Regions from separate parts of the Paenibacillus sp. FSL R5-0928 genome, predicted to be linked through region 1. Evidence: riboswitches for the same ligand, from Rfam matches in the RefSeq annotation. Region 1 holds a riboswitch; each other region holds the start of a gene.
The links. A riboswitch is a leader RNA that binds a small molecule or an ion and turns the genes downstream of it on or off. The one in region 1 is predicted to bind cyclic di-GMP.

Region 1 (4,593 bases):
CTTTAGCTTGACTAGCACTTTCCCACATCAAGCGGACTCTCGCATCGCCTTCATTCTCGTAATACTCCACCTTGATATCGTATAGCCGACCAGCCTTCAGCGTTATAGTGCCCTTACGCTCAGTACCACTTTGCTTAGTCCAACTATCAATCACGGATTCCCCATTCACCCAGACACGGATACCATCATCTGAGGTAGTGTAAAATGTATATTGCTCATTATATAACGGCTTAATTTTACCGCTCCAACGTATGGAGAAACGATCAATCCCGAGGGCGGCATCCGGCGATCCTTGCCGCCAATTGAAATCGATTATTGCATCAGTTCTGTTAAGAGTTGCCGCTCCCGACAACAACATGTTGTTGTAATACTCTCCTGCAAGCCCCTTCGCGAGAGGAATTGCTGCCTCCCCCTCTTCTTCGGAAGGTGCCGGCGCTGGTGCGGCGCTAGGTGTCGGTGCCAGACCAGTATTTAATTTATCTCTGGTCAGGGTGTAGTTGCTATTCATAAATGTTTTGATTGTGTCTGCACTGTTATTTTCGTAAAGCATTTTTCCCCAGCTCATCATATACGTCCATTTACTTTGCGATTGCTGAAGCTTCTCCAGATTAGGCATTTCACCATTCTCCCCGATCGCAATCGGTTTGCCTGCGGCTAGACTCAACAAGCTGTCATAGTATTTTTGCTGGTAATCATTTTCGTATATATCTGCTGCCAGAATATCTACTTTATCAGCACCTGGATAAGTTAGCGCATAAGGATCTGACCAAACATTGGGAGCATTCGGACTCCATACCCATAACAGATTATTTAATTTATGAACGTTAACAAAACGGTCATACATTATATTCCATAGTTTAGAAAAGTTATTTTTCTTCCCCCACCAGAACCAGTTCCCGTTCATTTCATGATAGGGTCTCCAAAGCACCGGAACATTGGCATCACGCAAGCTTTTTAAAGAGACTGCCACCTTATCAAGCTCAGCGATCAGATTATTATATTGCTTAGTACCCGGTGTAACGTAACTATCGAACTCACTCTGGCTAAGTGTTTTTTTCACATTATCCCAGTCATAAGAGGTGCCCGGCAGGTTAGCATGAAAAGTCATAGCTACGATCCCGCCCGCTTTATTCCAGTTGATGGCGCTGTTCACCACATTTTGACGTTGCCAAGCCATCGTTGCTTCGGACTGACCACTGATCGCACCCATTTCATAACCGTGAAGAGCCGCATATTGTCCGCTGGTTCCCTTCAGCATATTGTTAATTTCATCTGGACTTTCTAAATAGTCATGTTGACCAGCAATAATGCCTTTTCCTGAGATCGAGTAAAAATAGTTAAGCAGCTTTACGGCTTCAGGTGAGGCACCTGGGGTAACTGGCGTTCCAGAATTTGAAGCAGCTATGACAATAGACGGCGAAATTCCAACAGCAAGCGGAAGTGCAGTCAGAAACAGGACGAGTGACAGAAATGCACCAAACAATCGATACGTACGGTAAGCTTTCAAAATAATCTCCCTTTCGGTAGCCAGGCTGCCACTCTTTCGAAGGCCCTATAGCTTTGCGTCCCTACCTTTCGATAGGTTTGCCTTTTCAATTTAAGAGAAATAATCTCTCTTACCGTAAGTATCGACGACAATTAATGATATATTTAGTGTTTTTATGACTTTTTTTGATAATTGAGTCAATTTACCTGTTTCAAGAAATTTTGAATTGGTTAAATAGATAGGTTAGACCTATGAAATGAATTGTTGTAGTTCTATATCATTCCAGTCTAAAGTAATACGTATGTTATCTTCTTCTACTAATTCAGACCCCGTCTGTACCTCTATAAACTCAACATCCGTCAAAGCAAGGATCGCGTGTTTCGTTCCTTCCGGTATACGTACCACGTCCCCAGCCTTCACATTATGTTTTTTCTCATTCAGCACAATACTTGCTTCGCCGCTGACGATTGTCCAAATTTCACTACGCTTGCGATGTAATTGATAGCTGATATTATTCCCCTCGGATATAAAAATCCGTTTGGTCAGCACTTCATTGCCTTCATCATATTTCACATAATCAATAACTTTGTAATGGCCCCAGCGGCGTTCCTCGTACATCGGTCTTTGTTCAAAGGTCTTCAGCACTTCTTTAATCCGTGGGCTCTCAGCTTTATGGGTAACTAGAATTCCATCCGGGCTAGCCGCAATGATCAGATCCTTCGCACCAATTACCGTAATCGGAATGTCCAGCTCATTAATCAAGCAAGTCCCCTCAGAATCCGCCGTCACAAAACCTTTTCCTACATGCTTGCTGCTCATTTCCTCTGTCAGCGTATTCCACGTTCCAAGATCCTTCCAGAATCCATCATACGGCTGCACCACAATATGTTCTTCTTTCTCCACCACTTCATAATCAAAGCTGATGGAAGACAATAGCTTATACTGCTTCTGCAATTCTTCATATCCTAAAGGCAACCCTTTACGCTGCAAAATATCTAACAAGTACCCTAAACGGAAGGCAAACACTCCGCAATTCCACAATGCATTTTGCTCGATGAGCTGTTCTGCTTGTATGCGGTCTGGTTTCTCTTGAAAGTGACTCACCTTCATAAAACCATTCCCCCCCGCCTCTTCAGCGGTAGGAATAATATATCCGTATTTCTCTGAGGCATGTTCAGGAACAACACCCATTAGTGCCAGATTTGCTCCACTTTCCAGCATGGTCCCCTCAAGCATAGCTATGGTATCGAAAAAGGATGCTTCTACATAAGGGTCAACAGGCAATATTGCTACCGTCTCCGCTGGAGAAACACCTGCCACTGAATAAAGATAGGTAGCTGTTAAGGCGATAGCCGGAAAAGTATCCCGACGCTCCGGTTCAACGATAATCGGCACATGACTTCCCAGTTGGCTTTGTATCATTTCTACTTGGCCGCGGCCGGTGGCTAGATAAGATGATTCTGCCATCCCTGCTTCCTCCAGCTGTCTCCAGACACGTTGTACCATGGATTCTGGTTCACCTTGAGGGCTTTCAAGTACCTTTAGAAATTGCTTTGAACGTGAGTCGTTAGACAACGGCCATAACCGTTTACCTGAACCGCCTGATAGAAGTACCATTTTCATAGAATGAACCCTCCTTGAATTATGGAAATCGAGCATAATGGAATTGTTATCAAAACGTATAGCTTCCGCTTAGCCTTAGTTCGAGCGGATGCATTTTTTAAAAAATTTATTAGGTATGAACCACTCCAAGGGATTTTGGACTTCCGATCGCTGTTATCCTCAGATTTCCTGATTGGACCGCTTCTCGCGGTAGAAATCCGAGGATAAAGGCGAACACTCCGTTTCTACAGTTCCAAATTCCCTTTCCGTTCTTAACCTAACCAACTACTTTTTAACAATGATCCATGCGCACCGGGCTGTACCAGCCGGAAGCGAGCACGTTTTTCTAAAGATTTGCTTCTGCTCCGGGGGAGGCAGCTGCAACTGCAAGAACAACTGCAAGAACAACTGCAACTACAAGAACAAGACTAGTTGCCACCACAGAGACAGAGACAATGACAATGACAACTACAAATGCTACTGCGGTATATAATCAGAGTACCTAACTTTATAAATTGCTTAGAAACTTAAGATTAAGGGAATGGAGTGGCGGAAGAGAATTTTGGAACTGGAGGAGCGATAGGTCCACCTTTGTCTGCGGATTTCTACCGCTATCAGCGGTTAAAATCAGGAAATCTGCAGACAACAGCGGCTGGAAGTCCAAACATTCTCTGGAGTCACGGCTCATCCCTAAATAGAAAAATCACAAGTTCAATCAATATAACTTAGATTAAACCGCTCCAGCCACACTAGCAGAATAACCGCTCAATCCGCCCATCTGCGGGCGGCCGACAGAATGATAAACGAGGCCGGTACCCTCGATTTGCTCCTTGGAATACACGTTGCGTCCATCGATCAATACCCCATTACGCATGCTTTTCGCCAGCTGATGCAGATCAATCTCCTTGAGCAGGCTCCAATCGGTCAAGAGGCAGACGGCATCGCTGCCCTCAGCCGCTTCCTCTGGCAGATGGCACCAGCGAAGCTGCGGATGATCGTATTGCAGCCTGAAATTTGTAGCTGCGATTGGATCATATAGTTTGACTGTTGCCCCCTCAGCCACCAGTGCCTCAACAATCTCTCTGGCGGGAGCTTCGCGGACATCATCAGTATTAGGCTTAAAGGCAAGCCCCCATATCCCAATCGTCGAACCGCGCAGGCTGCCAAGTGATTCATGCAGCTTGGAGATGATCATAAAGCGTTGTCCCTTATTCACTTCGACTACAGATTTCAATAATTTGAATTCGTAATCGACGTTGCCCGCAATTTGAATGAGCGCATTAGTGTCTTTCGGGAAACAGGAGCCTCCATAACCGATGCCAGCCTGCAGGAAGGATGACCCGATTCTTTGGTCCATACCCATTCCTTGTGCTACCTCGGTTACATCAGCTCCCACTTTTTCACAAATATTGGCGATCTCATTAATAAAGGAAATCTTCGTGGCCAAAAATGCATTCGAAGCATATTTGATCATTTCAGCACTGCGTATATCTGTTACAAATACA
Region 2 (4,593 bases), 410 kb from region 1:
ATTTTTCGTCTTGTTCCAAAGGATATTTTTCACCTCCTGGACGGTTCCGGGCTGGGCTTCCATTGTAGGCGTCAATCTGCTCTTTAACGGTATCGTTCTGATGCTGTTGGGTGTGATTGGGGAGTATATCGGACGGATTTATGACGAGTCTAAAGATAGACCGCTATATATTGTTAGTGAGACTAAAGGCTACCAGAACGAAGAACAACTGGACCGCCGGAAGGACCACAATGATGTCAGATAAGAACTTGCGCGCTGCATTCATACAGTTCCTCAAATTTAATGCCGTAGGTTTACTCAATACGCTGATTGATTTTGTGATTTTTACATTGTTGAATTCACTAGGGATGGTATACGCATTGGCGCAGGTGATCTCCTATAGTGCAGGTACGGCGAATAGCTTTATTTTGAATAAAAAAGTAACCTTTCGTGATCGCAACCGGGGTAATAAAGAAGGCTTCGACCGCGTGCAGCTGGTCAAGTTTATCGTGCTGAATCTGGTAGTGCTCGGAATATCACTGCTGCTAATGCATCTGTTGACAGACAAACTAGGTATTCAAGTCTTGATCTCCAAGGTGCTGGTTACCTTTATCACGGTGATCATCAATTTCTTTGGAAGTCGTATATGGGTATTTTAAACATTAATTTCAGGCAGAAGGAGTTGCTATGCTTAAAGGCAAGTAGCTGTTTCTGCTTGATTTGTATATAACCATAGAAACAATATACGGAGGTGAATAACATTGCGTAAATTCTCCTATCTACTCATACTGGCTGGGATACTTATCATGTTATATCCGACAGCTAACGAATGGTACAACGACAGGCAGCAGGAGAAGTTATTAGAAACGGCTGAACTAAGCACTGCCGATAGTACTCCCCAGCCAGATTTGAAGAGCAGGTATGCTGAAGTTACTCAGCTGTTAGCAGAGGAATCGGTTCTGGATGCTCAGGCACAGCCCCAACCCCAAGAGACAGAAAAGCCTGAACCGGAGATTGAGGTCGGTGGCAAAGTAATCGCACTAATTGAAATCGGTAAGATTGATTTGAAGCTGCCTGTATTAGAAGGGGCTACAAAAGCTAATATGAAACATGCTGCAGCCCATATGAAAGAAACGGCACCCCTTGGAGAGATCGGAAATGCTGCAATCGCGGCGCATCGGGCTCGAACTACGGGTCGTTTGTTTAACAGATTGAATGAGGTTGTTGTGGGGGATGTTATCACGGTAAAGACTAGTGATCAGGTGTTTAACTATGAGGTATACGATATTTCTGTTGTAGATCCGAGTGATGTCTCCGTTCTTGACGGGAATGACAAGGATAAGATTCTTACTCTGATTACATGTGATCCGCTAGTGAATCCAACGCATCGGCTGATTGTTCATGCCAAATTAACAAAAGGAGAATAGTGAATGACAAGAAAACACAAATACCGGGAGATATTTATAAAATAATGGGTAATCTAGTAAATTAGGTCTTGTTCACAACTATAAATATGATAGTATTATACTATGAAAGCTAAACACGATAACGGCAAACCTTCCGAAAGGTAGGGACGCAAAGCTAAAGGGCCTTTTCCCGAAAGGATGGCAGCCAGCTACCGAATGAAGAGGCTTTTTTTGTTTGTTTCAAATGGATTCTATCAACTATATCTAGTAAAGCTAGAACAGATAGAGCTTATACGATAACGGCAAACCTATCGAAAGGTAGGGACGCAAAGCTAAAGGGCCTTCCCGAAAGGATGGCAGCCAGCTACCGAAAGGAGTTTTATCCGTGAAAAAGGTTTATTTTATGCTGGTGGCGCTGTTCGTCCTAATGACTTCAGTTCCGGTAAGTACAGCTCAAGCTGCAAGTGCAGATGCCAGCTGGTTGATTACATCCAAAGTGGCTCAAGGTGTTATTGGTATTAACTATGATATTCCGAAAGATAAAAGAATCAAACTCATGATCACCAAAGATAACAGCAGCTATACTTATAACTTGTATGCTTCTGGACAAGCTGAGGACTTCCCTTTGCAACAAGGAAATGGGACTTATAAGGTTTCTGTTCTGGAGAACACAACCGGTAATAAATACAAAGCGTTATATTCCGAAGTAGTAGACGTAACCATGAGTGACTCGAATTCCGTATATTTGGGCTCCGTACAGAATGTGAAATGGAGTTCTTCTGATAAAGCGATTGTCAAAGCTAAACAATTAGTACAAGGCAAAACAACAGACGAAGAGAAAGTTAAAGCGATCTATAACTATGTAGTTGCGAATGTACAATATGACTACTCTCTTGCTAATAGTGTAACTACTGATTATATTCCAAGCATCGATAAGACATTGACTACTAAAAAAGGGATTTGCTATGATTACGCTTCTCTTTTTGCCGCAATGCTGCGGAGTGTAGATGTTCCTGCTAAGTTGGTAATGGGGAATACAAGCTACGTTACGCAATATCATGCATGGAACGAAGTGTTGCTTAATGGGAAGTGGGTTACCATTGATACTACAGTGGATGCAGGACTTGCAAAGAGTGATAAGAAAACCGATTTAATTAAAGCCTCAAGCAAATATACTGCGGCAAAATACTATTAAATTCGTTGCTATAAACATAACTCTATTAAATAAACAACTAGCTTAATTATTAAGCTAGTTGTTTATTTTTATATTAGGGGTTGCTTTTCTATTAATAGTTGGGGTATTATAGGTAAGCGTTGTTAGACAGCGTACAGGCGATACAAACGAGGCTGATAAAAAGCTTCGAAAAATAAAGCTTGCATTTCTGAAAACAACATGATATATTATAAGAGTTGCTGCTGAGGCATTAAACGGCGTCAACGAGAACTTGATCTTTGAAAACTGAACAACGAGTGAGTAGGAAATCACGTAAGTGAAATCCAAAATTAGAGAATTAATTTTCTCGTCAGATGTTTCAAAATGAGCATATCGCTCTTTTCAATACTAATTGGAGAGTTTGATCCTGGCTCAGGACGAACGCTGGCGGCGTGCCTAATACATGCAAGTCGAGCGGAGTTACTTTGAAAGCTTGCTTTCAAAGTAACTTAGCGGCGGACGGGTGAGTAACACGTAGGCAACCTGCCCTTCAGACTGGGATAACTACCGGAAACGGTAGCTAATACCGGATAATTTCTTTTTTCTCCTGAGAGAAGAATGAAAGACGGAGCAATCTGTCACTGAGGGATGGGCCTGCGGCGCATTAGCTAGTTGGTGGGGTAACGGCCCACCAAGGCGACGATGCGTAGCCGACCTGAGAGGGTGAACGGCCACACTGGGACTGAGACACGGCCCAGACTCCTACGGGAGGCAGCAGTAGGGAATCTTCCGCAATGGGCGAAAGCCTGACGGAGCAACGCCGCGTGAGTGATGAAGGTTTTCGGATCGTAAAGCTCTGTTGCCAGGGAAGAACGTCCGGTAGAGTAACTGCTACCGGAGTGACGGTACCTGAGAAGAAAGCCCCGGCTAACTACGTGCCAGCAGCCGCGGTAATACGTAGGGGGCAAGCGTTGTCCGGAATTATTGGGCGTAAAGCGCGCGCAGGCGGCTATTTAAGTCTGGTGTTTAAACCTTGGGCTCAACCTGAGGTCGCACTGGAAACTGGGTGGCTTGAGTACAGAAGAGGAAAGTGGAATTCCACGTGTAGCGGTGAAATGCGTAGATATGTGGAGGAACACCAGTGGCGAAGGCGACTTTCTGGGCTGTAACTGACGCTGAGGCGCGAAAGCGTGGGGAGCAAACAGGATTAGATACCCTGGTAGTCCACGCCGTAAACGATGAGTGCTAGGTGTTAGGGGTTTCGATACCCTTGGTGCCGAAGTTAACACAGTAAGCACTCCGCCTGGGGAGTACGGTCGCAAGACTGAAACTCAAAGGAATTGACGGGGACCCGCACAAGCAGTGGAGTATGTGGTTTAATTCGAAGCAACGCGAAGAACCTTACCAGGTCTTGACATCCCTCTGAATCTGCTAGAGATAGCAGCGGCCTTCGGGACAGAGGAGACAGGTGGTGCATGGTTGTCGTCAGCTCGTGTCGTGAGATGTTGGGTTAAGTCCCGCAACGAGCGCAACCCTTAACTTTAGTTGCCAGCAGGTAATGCTGGGCACTCTAGAGTGACTGCCGGTGACAAACCGGAGGAAGGTGGGGATGACGTCAAATCATCATGCCCCTTATGACCTGGGCTACACACGTACTACAATGGCCGGTACAACGGGAAGCGAAGCCGCGAGGTGGAGCCAATCCCATCAAAGCCGGTCTCAGTTCGGATTGCAGGCTGCAACTCGCCTGCATGAAGTCGGAATTGCTAGTAATCGCGGATCAGCATGCCGCGGTGAATACGTTCCCGGGTCTTGTACACACCGCCCGTCACACCACGAGAGTTTACAACACCCGAAGTCGGTGGGGTAACCCGCAAGGGAGCCAGCCGCCGAAGGTGGGGTAGATGATTGGGGTGAAGTCGTAACAAGGTAGCCGTATCGGAAGGTGCGGCTGGATCACCTCCTTTCTATGGAGAATCGTTCTCTGCAATGAGGACATTCAAATCGGAAGCTCAGCTTCCAAAACTCAGGTTTAGGCCTGTTACTCACTCGTTG
Region 3 (4,593 bases), 710 kb from region 1:
CACATTATAACCATATTCAAAGCCTAATACTGATGCCTCTGACAATGGACTGTTGTATACGCCAAAGGAGGCACGGGAATCGCTTAGCTGATGTAGCGGAGAGAATAAATCTCCTGTTTTACTGTCGTGCAGCACCAGATGGCGATGTGCGAAGGTTCCGCGTTGGGCATCTTGACCGCTCAGTCGGATGGGCGTCCCATTTTTCAAAATGGTAGCGAAGGCTAACGTTTCAGCCAGTGCCCAGTCGACCTTTTCACCCTCATTCAGTGCATCTTTACGACGTTGTAAAATGCGCTCCAGCTTCGGATAAACCTGGAATCCAGCTGGAACCGTCAACAGTTCACGATTGATCTCCTGCAGGCTGGAGATGGATACCGCTGTAGTGTTTGCCGCTGCGCGGTCCGTTTGTAGAGGAATGAAGGCTTTGGGTTCTTTTTTCTTATGATTGCCTTCCTTCATATTATCGTACGCACGCTGCAATACGCTTTCTGCTTCAGCATTCATCTTTTGTACGTCTTCGGCGGTAAGAACCTTTTCGTTTTTCAGTCTCTCTGCATAAACCTTGTAGACGGTTGGATGATTGCGAACCTTGCCGTAGACAATAGGTTGTGTGGTTTCAGGATCATCCATTTCGTTGTGACCATGACGGCGGTAGCCGATGAGATCAATTACGAAATCTTTTTTGAATTGATGGCGGTATGCGCTAGCTAAACGTACGGCTGCTACGCAGGCCTCTGGGTCATCAGCGTTGACATGGACTATCGGGATTTCATACCCTTTGGCGATGTCACTCGCATAATGCGTAGAACGGGAATCTTCACTTTCAGTCGTAAAACCAATTCGGTTATTAACAATGATATGGATCGTCCCACCATTTTGATAACCTTGAAGTTTGCCGATATTAAGCGTTTCTGCAACAATTCCTTCACCTGGAAAAGCAGCATCGCCATGCATCAGCACCGCCATAGCTTTACTGGTATCAATCTTCGGCAGTCCTGCAGTGCTCCGATCTTCTTGTGCGGCACGAGTGAAACCTTCCACGACAGGATTGACGAATTCCAAGTGACTTGGGTTATTCGCTAGTGTTATTCTTGTGCGTACGGTTTCTCCTTCACGGACAGCACGGTCTGCACCGAGATGGTATTTCACATCACCTGTCCAGCCATAGTTAATGCCTGTAGAGCCTTCGGAAGGGAAAAGCTCCTTGTTCGGAGAATGATGAAACTCTGAAAATATGATATCATATGGTTTGCCCAAAATATGTGCAAGAACGTTGAGGCGGCCGCGATGCGCCATGCCCATCAAAATATGCTCCGCACCGTCATGTGCAGCAGCACGTACGATTTCATCTAACATCGGTACAAGAGCATCATTGCCTTCAAGACTGAAACGCTTCTGACCTACAAAAGTCTTGTGGAGGAAGGTTTCAAATTGCTCTACCTGAATCAGGCGGTTCAGGAGCTCTTTGCGTTCTGTATTATTTAGGGGTGCTGGTGAGCTGGTGGATTCTGCCTGTCTATTTAGCCATTGCAGTTCTTTTTCTTCATGCACATGCCCGAACTCATAGGCGATGGTCTTGGTGTATGCCTGACGCATACGTTGCACGGCATCCCATCCGGTATGCACATCATTCGGCGCATTTTCCCATATAAGCGTGGCAGGCAGTGCGATCAGGTCTTCGCGGGTCAGCCCATAGGTTTCAAGCTCAAGATATTTTGCCATGGGATTCTGATCGCGTACCAGCGGATCAATTTCAGCGGCCATATGGCCATATATACGAATATTGGCGATTAGCTTGGAAGCTCTTACTGCTTTTCTAAGCCATTCGGTGTCTCCCGAGATGCGCGGCTGAGGAGCCGGTTCGCTATCTGGAGTTAGGGGAGGAGGTCCCGAATTTGTAAAAAGCTCGCGATAATTATTTTCTACGGTGGAGGGATCTTTCACAAACTGTTCATATCTTTCTTGAATGTAGCCTAAATTGGGTCCGTAATACTTACTCCAAATGGATTCGTTATAGGGCTCTTTGGCTGCCATGAATACATCCTCCTTAACGGATGAACTCCATACGTGACATTTTGTGTCAACGCTTACTGGAGCTGTGATGATTGCGGTTTCATTTCTCATCTTATTGTGCTACTTTCAGCCACTGTAATCAATTCATTCTTTCGTCCAATACGTTCGCAAAATGGTATAGGTTAGCTTGTTCTAATGAAAAGAAGGGTGTTTCTTCTCATTACCCATTCTAAAGGCCTATTAAAATGATTCTATTATCCTTATTTTTAACTATTAGGTCAGTAAATATTTATTTTGCTAGTACAATTTATTTTATGTAACGGACGAGTATCGTGATAATCGGACAAGATCTTTGAAAAAAAATCTTTTATTTTTCGTTTTTAAAATAGAAAGTAACCAGGAATCGACACACTTTTCCGCTTTCTTTTTGTATAATGTTATTGCAGATAGTAATTTTATAGTTTTTTAAGCAGATCCTTTCGTGAAAAGGGTCCAGTAAAAGGTAAACTTGCCGAAAGGCAGGGGCACAAAGTCGCGGGTCTAAGGTAGAGATACTATGACAGCCGGATTGCCTGGGGACGTAAAATCTTAGGGGGAGATTTTTTGGAAAAGTCCAACCAGGGTAGCAACAGAGAACAGCAGTTTATTGATCTGGATCAAGAGTGGGTACATTTATTATTAGCAGCTAAGAAGGCTGGCATTAAGGCAGATGAAATCCGCCAGTTCTTTCATGAGAAAACTGTGCAGATCGTGCAGTAATACATTAGAGGGGTTACATATCGAAAAAGGGCACAGCGGTTCTTCGCTGTGTCCTTTTTCGATATGATTTAGTAGAAGTGAGGATCGTACCAGATTAGTAGGAAGTATTAATCCTTTTGATCGAGCTTCCATTTCTGATAGTCCAGAAATTCTTTGAATTCGCGTTTGCTAATGCCTGAGTCCATAGCTTCCTGCACCAATCGGAACCATTCCGAATCTAAATGTGATTCCTCTGCATCATTTGGTTCTCCATAGAGTAGGGCATGAATGGATACCTGAAGCGCGTCAGCGATCTTTTCGATAAACTGGATGGATGGATTGGATTGGATGTTTCTCTCCACGTTGCTAAGATACGACTTAGCCACATCTGCTCTGTCCGCAAGCTCAGATAGGGAGAAACCCTTGTCTAGGCGGAGCTGCTGGATACGTTGGCCCATATTCTGTGGCACTATGCTGACGCCCCTCCGTAATTTTTGTTATTAGTATAGCAAATATCAATAAATCGGACAAAGTTTATTGTAAAGAGAAGAGCAGCAATCTGCTTATCCGTGGCCGGATTCAGGATCTGCTGCTCTTCGAGTATTTTATTAAATTACTTTATTGATCTTAGTAGTCTTTTTTCGCACCTTGTTTAGCTACGAAATCCCAAGTCAGTGTTAAGCTATCGCCTTGGAAAATATTTTGATCTTGGTTATTTTCCACAAATTCGAATTGGACGGAGAAGCTGTCATTGGTACCGGCTTTAATACCGGATGCTTCGGTAAAGAGTTGATCCCAACCTGTATTTTTTACGAGATCCGGATGCTGACTTTTTAAAGCAGCAAGTGTAGTCTCATAAACTACATTTTCAGGAGAGACGATAGGTACCCCTTTATCATTATTTCTAAGGAATTTAACTTTAATGAACTCGGCTAAATCCAGGTAGTTATCTCCTTTAGCATCCGTGATTTGAGTCGATGTATTCAGAATGATAGATCCGATATCGAGCGAACCATCGTTTTTCAATTTGAAGGATTTAGTTACAGTATCACCTGGTTTCAGGTTAGGAATATTAACGATGACAGAAGGGTCGGAGTTCAGATCGAGTGTACCCGCTGCGAATGTAGCTGTGCTTTGCGCAGTGTCGCTAAAGTATGCGAAGGTTCCTCCGCCGATTAATGATAAACCCAGTGCTGCAGATGCTACGCCAAGACCCAATGTTTTCTTGATACCCATAATAAAATTCCTCCTCAAATTTGTGTTTGAATTTTTTATAAAATTTATATATTGTATCTTCCGGTTCGTAAGCGGAAGTGGACAATCAACTTAGGGCTGTGTTTCTGTTGGGGACGGTGAGGCTGGCAGTAGGGCAGCATTTTTCTTTTCTAATGCAGCTACAGCCTTCCAAGAGGTATACAGAGCATAGAGCAGAAGCATCAAGCCAGGCACGATCATGAGGACTACACTTCCAGCTTTGGAAACCGCGAAATTCATAGCGTAACCGACATAGGGTACAGTGACCCCGGTATACTGAGCTACAACATTCGCAGAACTGGTAGGGTTCATGTCGGGTGCGTCGTTGTTATCGCCTTTAGTGCGATAAACAGCTTCACCCGTAGCGTTATTGACGGTCGCTTCTACAATCCGGTGAGTAATGAGCAGATTATCTTCGTTCCTAAAGGTGATGACATCGCCTGGTTTGAAACGATTCATATCCCCTCCGGGTTTTAATGCGACAATTGAGCCTGTCTGAATTCCTGGTTCCATCGATCCTGAGAGTACGGTTTTGATCTCATATCCGAAGAAAGCAGGTTCACCACCGGAGGCCTTGGATAACACTAC
Region 4 (4,593 bases), 1.3 Mb from region 1:
ATACGAGCTCCTATCCAGATTTAAAAAAGAAGACGGATCCCTTATCTATCCTAATGAGATTTTTGCGGCGGCACGGAATCGTGGGCGTTTATATGCTTTAGACAGGTTATGTAGAATGACGGCTGTAAAATATGCTGCACCCTTAAATAAAAAAACGTTTATTAATTTTATCCCTACATCAATTTACGCTCCAGAGTTCTGCTTAAGATCAACCGTTGAACTGGCCAATCAATTAGGCGTCGACCCCTCTCTTTTTGTCTTTGAAGTTGTTGAGACGGAGAAAGTGGATGATCTCGCTCATTTGAAAGCTATTTTGACATATTACAAGGATCGGGGATTTGAATACGCTTTAGATGATGTTGGTGAGGGCTTCAGCACGATCGAGATGTTATTGGAGCTTAAACCTCATTACATGAAGTTAGATATGAAATATGTTCAAGGCGTGTCCAGTGATCCGAACAAACAGAAAATAGCTAAACAATTTTTAGAAAAGGCTTTAGAAATCCAATCTGTTCCTTTAGCAGAAGGTGTGGAGTTTAGAGAGGACTTTGAATGGCTTAAGCAGAGTGGTTATCAGTTGTTTCAGGGATATTTATTTGGAAAGCCTGATCCTATTCCCAAACAGTAATCCTAATGAGTATATATCGGTCCAGAGGATGAGATGAATTTCAGGTCAGAGTCTGAGTACAGCCAACCCCCGGGGTTGTATAATTTAGGTAATTTGAAAAGGGGGACGGGATGGATATGAAATGGCATCAATTTGTAACGCGCTGGGCGGATTCTAGGGGCTTTGATGGACGAGAAATTGATTATCAATGGCCTTCTCCCTCATTTCCGGTCATCAGTATTCGTAGTAATTTAGGGCGATACTCAGGTCAAAAGTATGGTCATGGAAGTAAACCCCGTGTAAAGACAGCTGTTGGTTTAATCGCTATTGGAGATGTAGCTGTCGGATTGATTTCCATAGGTGCGATAAGCGTGGGCGTACTTTCCTTAGGAGCAATATCACTGGGAATGTGGTTAGCGATTGGAGCAATAGCACTTAGCTGGCTTGGCTTCGCAGTGGGAGCGATTGCGATTGCAGGAGTGGCTGTAGGAGCGATCGCAATCGCGGAAAAAGCGTTGGGGGCCATCGCCATAGGGGATACGGCGTTTGGTGCGATAGCGATAGGCAGGATCGCTGGGGGTGCCATAGCTATCGGACAATGGGCATATGGTGTAATCGCAGTTGGCGAACATGGTTTCGGATTAATTCCCATCACGGGCGATGTGTGGAATTGGTTCCGGCGTTTGTTCGGATCGGGGAGTTAATTAGACCTCCAGTCCTAAAGGATCCCATTCTCTTCCGGGATAGTCGATAAATAATATCTATCACATGAGAAAAACTAATTGCAATTACCTATACTCATTTCATACCAATTAATCATGCGATCAGATCTAGGCTTATGTTACTCTTTGAATGTATTCGAAACTTCATAGGCAAACCTATGGAAATGTAGGGACGCAAAGCTATAGGGACTAAGGTTATCATAACTATTGTCAGCCAGCTGCCAAAGAGTGTGTAACGCTTTTTGTTAAAATATAAGAAAGTATAAGTTATACACCTATACTTAATATCTTATATTTCTCGCTTAAACGCTTACCGTCCTTATAAGGACGCCGAAGGCGTTTATGCTTGTTAAGGTTTAATAAAAATTAAGTCTTAATTTTTAGGCGACTTTATACGCAATCAAGCTACTCTTTTGGGGTAGTTTTTTTTGTGCCCATTTTTGGGCACTGGAGAGATTCATATGACATCTGGGGGTAAGAAGAGATGAAGAAAATGATTGCGATCGCTACATCGGCGGCCATGTTGGCCAGTTTTTCGAGTGAGGCAGGTTATGCTTTAGCAAGTGAGGCAAGCAAGGTAAATGTAACAAAAACAGTCGCGCAAAGTAAGGTCAACTTATTAAGCAACGCTTCGGTTATTCCGTTTGAGCTGTACGGCAAGGATGTTCTAAATGCCTATAATGAGGTTTTTAGAATGAATCCAGCAAATATTAAATCCATCACAAATAACGGTGGCAACTACTCAGGCTCGCCTATAGCTAAGGCTATGGATGGGGATATGAGCACGCATTGGGAGACTGGCAAACCGAATAGTTCAACGTTTACGAATGAGGTTGTGTTTGTTTTCAATGAGTCCACTGAATTAAATAGAATGGTCTATGCCGCTAGGCAATCTGGTGCTAGAGGTAAAGGTTTTGCTCAAGAATTTGATATCTATGGCTCCACTACCGATGCGGGTGATTTCACACTCGTGTCTTCTGGAGAATATACAGGCTCAACCGGTGATGTAGTGGAGATTCAGTTCGCACCTACGGCTTTTAAGAGACTTAAATTTGTCTTCAAAAAAGCGAACCAAGATTGGGCGAGTGCGGCTGAGTTTTCTTTTTATAAAGAGGATAGTGTCTCTACTAAAATGAAAAATTTATTTACAGATGATACCTTGAGCCAAGTTAGTACAGCCTTTGATACGGCAGAGAAATTAACAGCTTTAGAAAATGAAGTACAAGCACATCCACTGTATACGCAGTTTAAAGAAGAGATAGATAATGCAAAGATCCTTTTGGAGAACCATCAGGTAGAGGTAACGGCAGCCAAGGTTTCGAAGCTAAAAGGGTATGGTACAGCCTATGAAAATGCCTATAGCCAAGCTTATAGAATGCCAAATGCAAACGTATCAAAAGTAACGGTGAACGGTGGAAGCTACCCAGGTACGAAGCCTGAATATATGCTGGATGACCAGCCCACTACGCATTGGGAAACGAACAAAAACAATGATGCAAGCTTCACGAATGAAGTCGTGTTTGAACTAGCGCAAGCGGAAGTGCTGGACAGAGTGGCTTTTTTGGCTAGAGATAATCGCAAAGGATTCCCAGAGGCTTTTGAAATCTATGCATCAGAGACGAGTAAAGGAGAGACCTTCCAACTGGTATCTAGCGGAACCGCGATTAGTACCAATGATTTTTTGGAATTTAAATTCGAACCGACGAAGTTTAAAAGATTAAAATTTAAGTTCACAAAAGCTAATATTAACAGACCTTTTGCGGCTGAATTTAGATTTTATACAGAAGATAAAGTAAGCGAAGCTGTAAATGGTATTTTCACAGATGGAACGATGAGTGCGGTTGTGCCTGCTTATAATAGCGTCGAAGCAATCAACGAATTAGAAGAAGCGGCAAAAGTACATCCGCTCTATCCAATCCTGAAAGATTCTTTGGATTTAGCTAAGAAGCTAGTGAATGGTGAAGTTCAAACCGAAGGCACCATCATTGAGGCCGAGCAGCGTGGAGATATGAAAAAACATGCTCAGCAAAACCTGAGAATAGGCTTCGGCACGAACAACCAGCCTACAGGACTTGCGGCAATGCCTGGCGAGACCATCAATGTTTATGTGGATGCTGCTTCGGGTGATAAGTTGCCTTCTTTGATCTTTTCTCAACAAGAGGGAGCTTGGAATAGTTGGGCTAGGGGCGTACAATTGCGTGCGGGCAAGAACACTATAACTGTACCTGAAATTACAACGACTAGTGCTTATGCTCATGATGTAACTAAGGGCGGCACCGTTTATATCGTAAATCCCTATACAGCAGAGGAGCAAGGGAAGGCGCCACTGATCCGCTTCGAAGGTTTAGAAAAGATTCCTTTTATGACCAAGACCACGGATCCAGAACAATTCAGAACCTTCTTAACCACATACAAACAAAGATTAGACGAAGATAAAGCGGTTCATCCAAATGTTCAAGATCGCAAACTTATCGATGTGGTAGAAATGGCCAGCGATCATGTTATTTTTACAGGAACTGCGACTGAAGCGTACAACAAATTTATTACGCAAGGAAATAACCCGCTGGATACCGTAACTGGGTATGACACCTGGATGAAGAGCATTTTTGCCTTCTATGGCTTGGATGGCAGTAGTGAGATTCATGATGCCAAGCTAATTCGTGAGAATATTCGATTGATGCAGCCTTATGGTGCGATGTATGCAGCGGGAGATCATACAGGGATCCAACTTGGAACAGTAGGAACCATGTTAGGTGATTTTAACAAAGCTTATCCGGGCTGGGGACTGAATCACGAAATTGGGCATCGCTTGGCTATGGGTGAACGGGAATATGGCGAAGTAACTAATAATATGGTGTCTATGTTTATGTCTGTCGCGGCGAATTCGATAGATAATCGTATACCGTATGAATCAGATATCTATAAATATGTCCTCGAAGAAAATAAAGTGGTTATGAATCAGCAGGGCTTATTTGCACAACTAGGAGCCTATTGGCAGCTGGAGCTGGCACATCCGGGATACTGGACAGAGCTGACCAAGCTATATCGGGAGCGGAAGGTCACCCTTCCCAACGGTGACAATTCCAAGCAGCAGTATTTGGTGGAGTTCTCCTCCGAAGTACTGGGATTAGATTTAAGCAGCTATTTTGCCAGACATGGCTTCACTGTGAATCCTGAGACAAAAGCGAAAGTAGCCAAGTATCCGGCACCGCAAAAGTTATGGTATTTAAATAACTCGGTGATTAATTATGAGGGAACTGGAAT

Region 2: another riboswitch for cyclic di-GMP. It lies ahead of MKZ16_RS03205 (transglutaminase-like domain-containing protein); the one in region 1 lies ahead of MKZ16_RS04875 (glycosyl hydrolase).
Region 3: another riboswitch for cyclic di-GMP. It lies ahead of MKZ16_RS01890 (anti-repressor SinI family protein); the one in region 1 lies ahead of MKZ16_RS04875 (glycosyl hydrolase).
Region 4: another riboswitch for cyclic di-GMP. It lies ahead of MKZ16_RS31640 (NPCBM/NEW2 domain-containing protein); the one in region 1 lies ahead of MKZ16_RS04875 (glycosyl hydrolase).

What each region holds. Positions count from the first base shown of each region.
Region 1 is NZ_CP150225.1:1,134,041-1,138,633, reverse strand. Features, by position in the region: gene MKZ16_RS04875 (glycosyl hydrolase) at 1-1,507, opposite strand, end outside; cyclic di-GMP riboswitch class I at 1,520-1,599, opposite strand; gene MKZ16_RS04870 (sugar phosphate nucleotidyltransferase) at 1,736-3,109, opposite strand; gene MKZ16_RS04865 (hypothetical protein) at 3,635-3,817, shown strand; gene MKZ16_RS04860 (UDP-glucose/GDP-mannose dehydrogenase family protein) at 3,819-4,593, opposite strand, start outside.
Region 2 is NZ_CP150225.1:727,187-731,779, forward strand. Features, by position in the region: gene MKZ16_RS03190 (glycosyltransferase family 2 protein) at 1-244, shown strand, start outside; gene MKZ16_RS03195 (GtrA family protein) at 231-638, shown strand; gene MKZ16_RS03200 (class D sortase) at 741-1,406, shown strand; cyclic di-GMP riboswitch class I at 1,520-1,602, shown strand; cyclic di-GMP riboswitch class I at 1,677-1,757, shown strand; gene MKZ16_RS03205 (transglutaminase-like domain-containing protein) at 1,771-2,580, shown strand; rRNA gene MKZ16_RS03210 (16S ribosomal RNA) at 2,948-4,505, shown strand.
Region 3 is NZ_CP150225.1:425,631-430,223, forward strand. Features, by position in the region: gene MKZ16_RS01885 (2-oxoglutarate dehydrogenase E1 component) at 1-2,034, opposite strand, end outside; cyclic di-GMP riboswitch class I at 2,505-2,589, shown strand; gene MKZ16_RS01890 (anti-repressor SinI family protein) at 2,617-2,772, shown strand; gene MKZ16_RS01895 (helix-turn-helix domain-containing protein) at 2,880-3,209, opposite strand; gene MKZ16_RS01900 (TasA family protein) at 3,379-3,987, opposite strand; gene MKZ16_RS01905 (signal peptidase I) at 4,078-4,593, opposite strand, start outside.
Region 4 is NZ_CP150225.1:6,984,511-6,989,103, reverse strand. Features, by position in the region: gene MKZ16_RS31650 (EAL domain-containing protein) at 1-628, shown strand, start outside; gene MKZ16_RS31645 (hypothetical protein) at 745-1,311, shown strand; cyclic di-GMP riboswitch class I at 1,469-1,555, shown strand; gene MKZ16_RS31640 (NPCBM/NEW2 domain-containing protein) at 1,814-4,593, shown strand, end outside.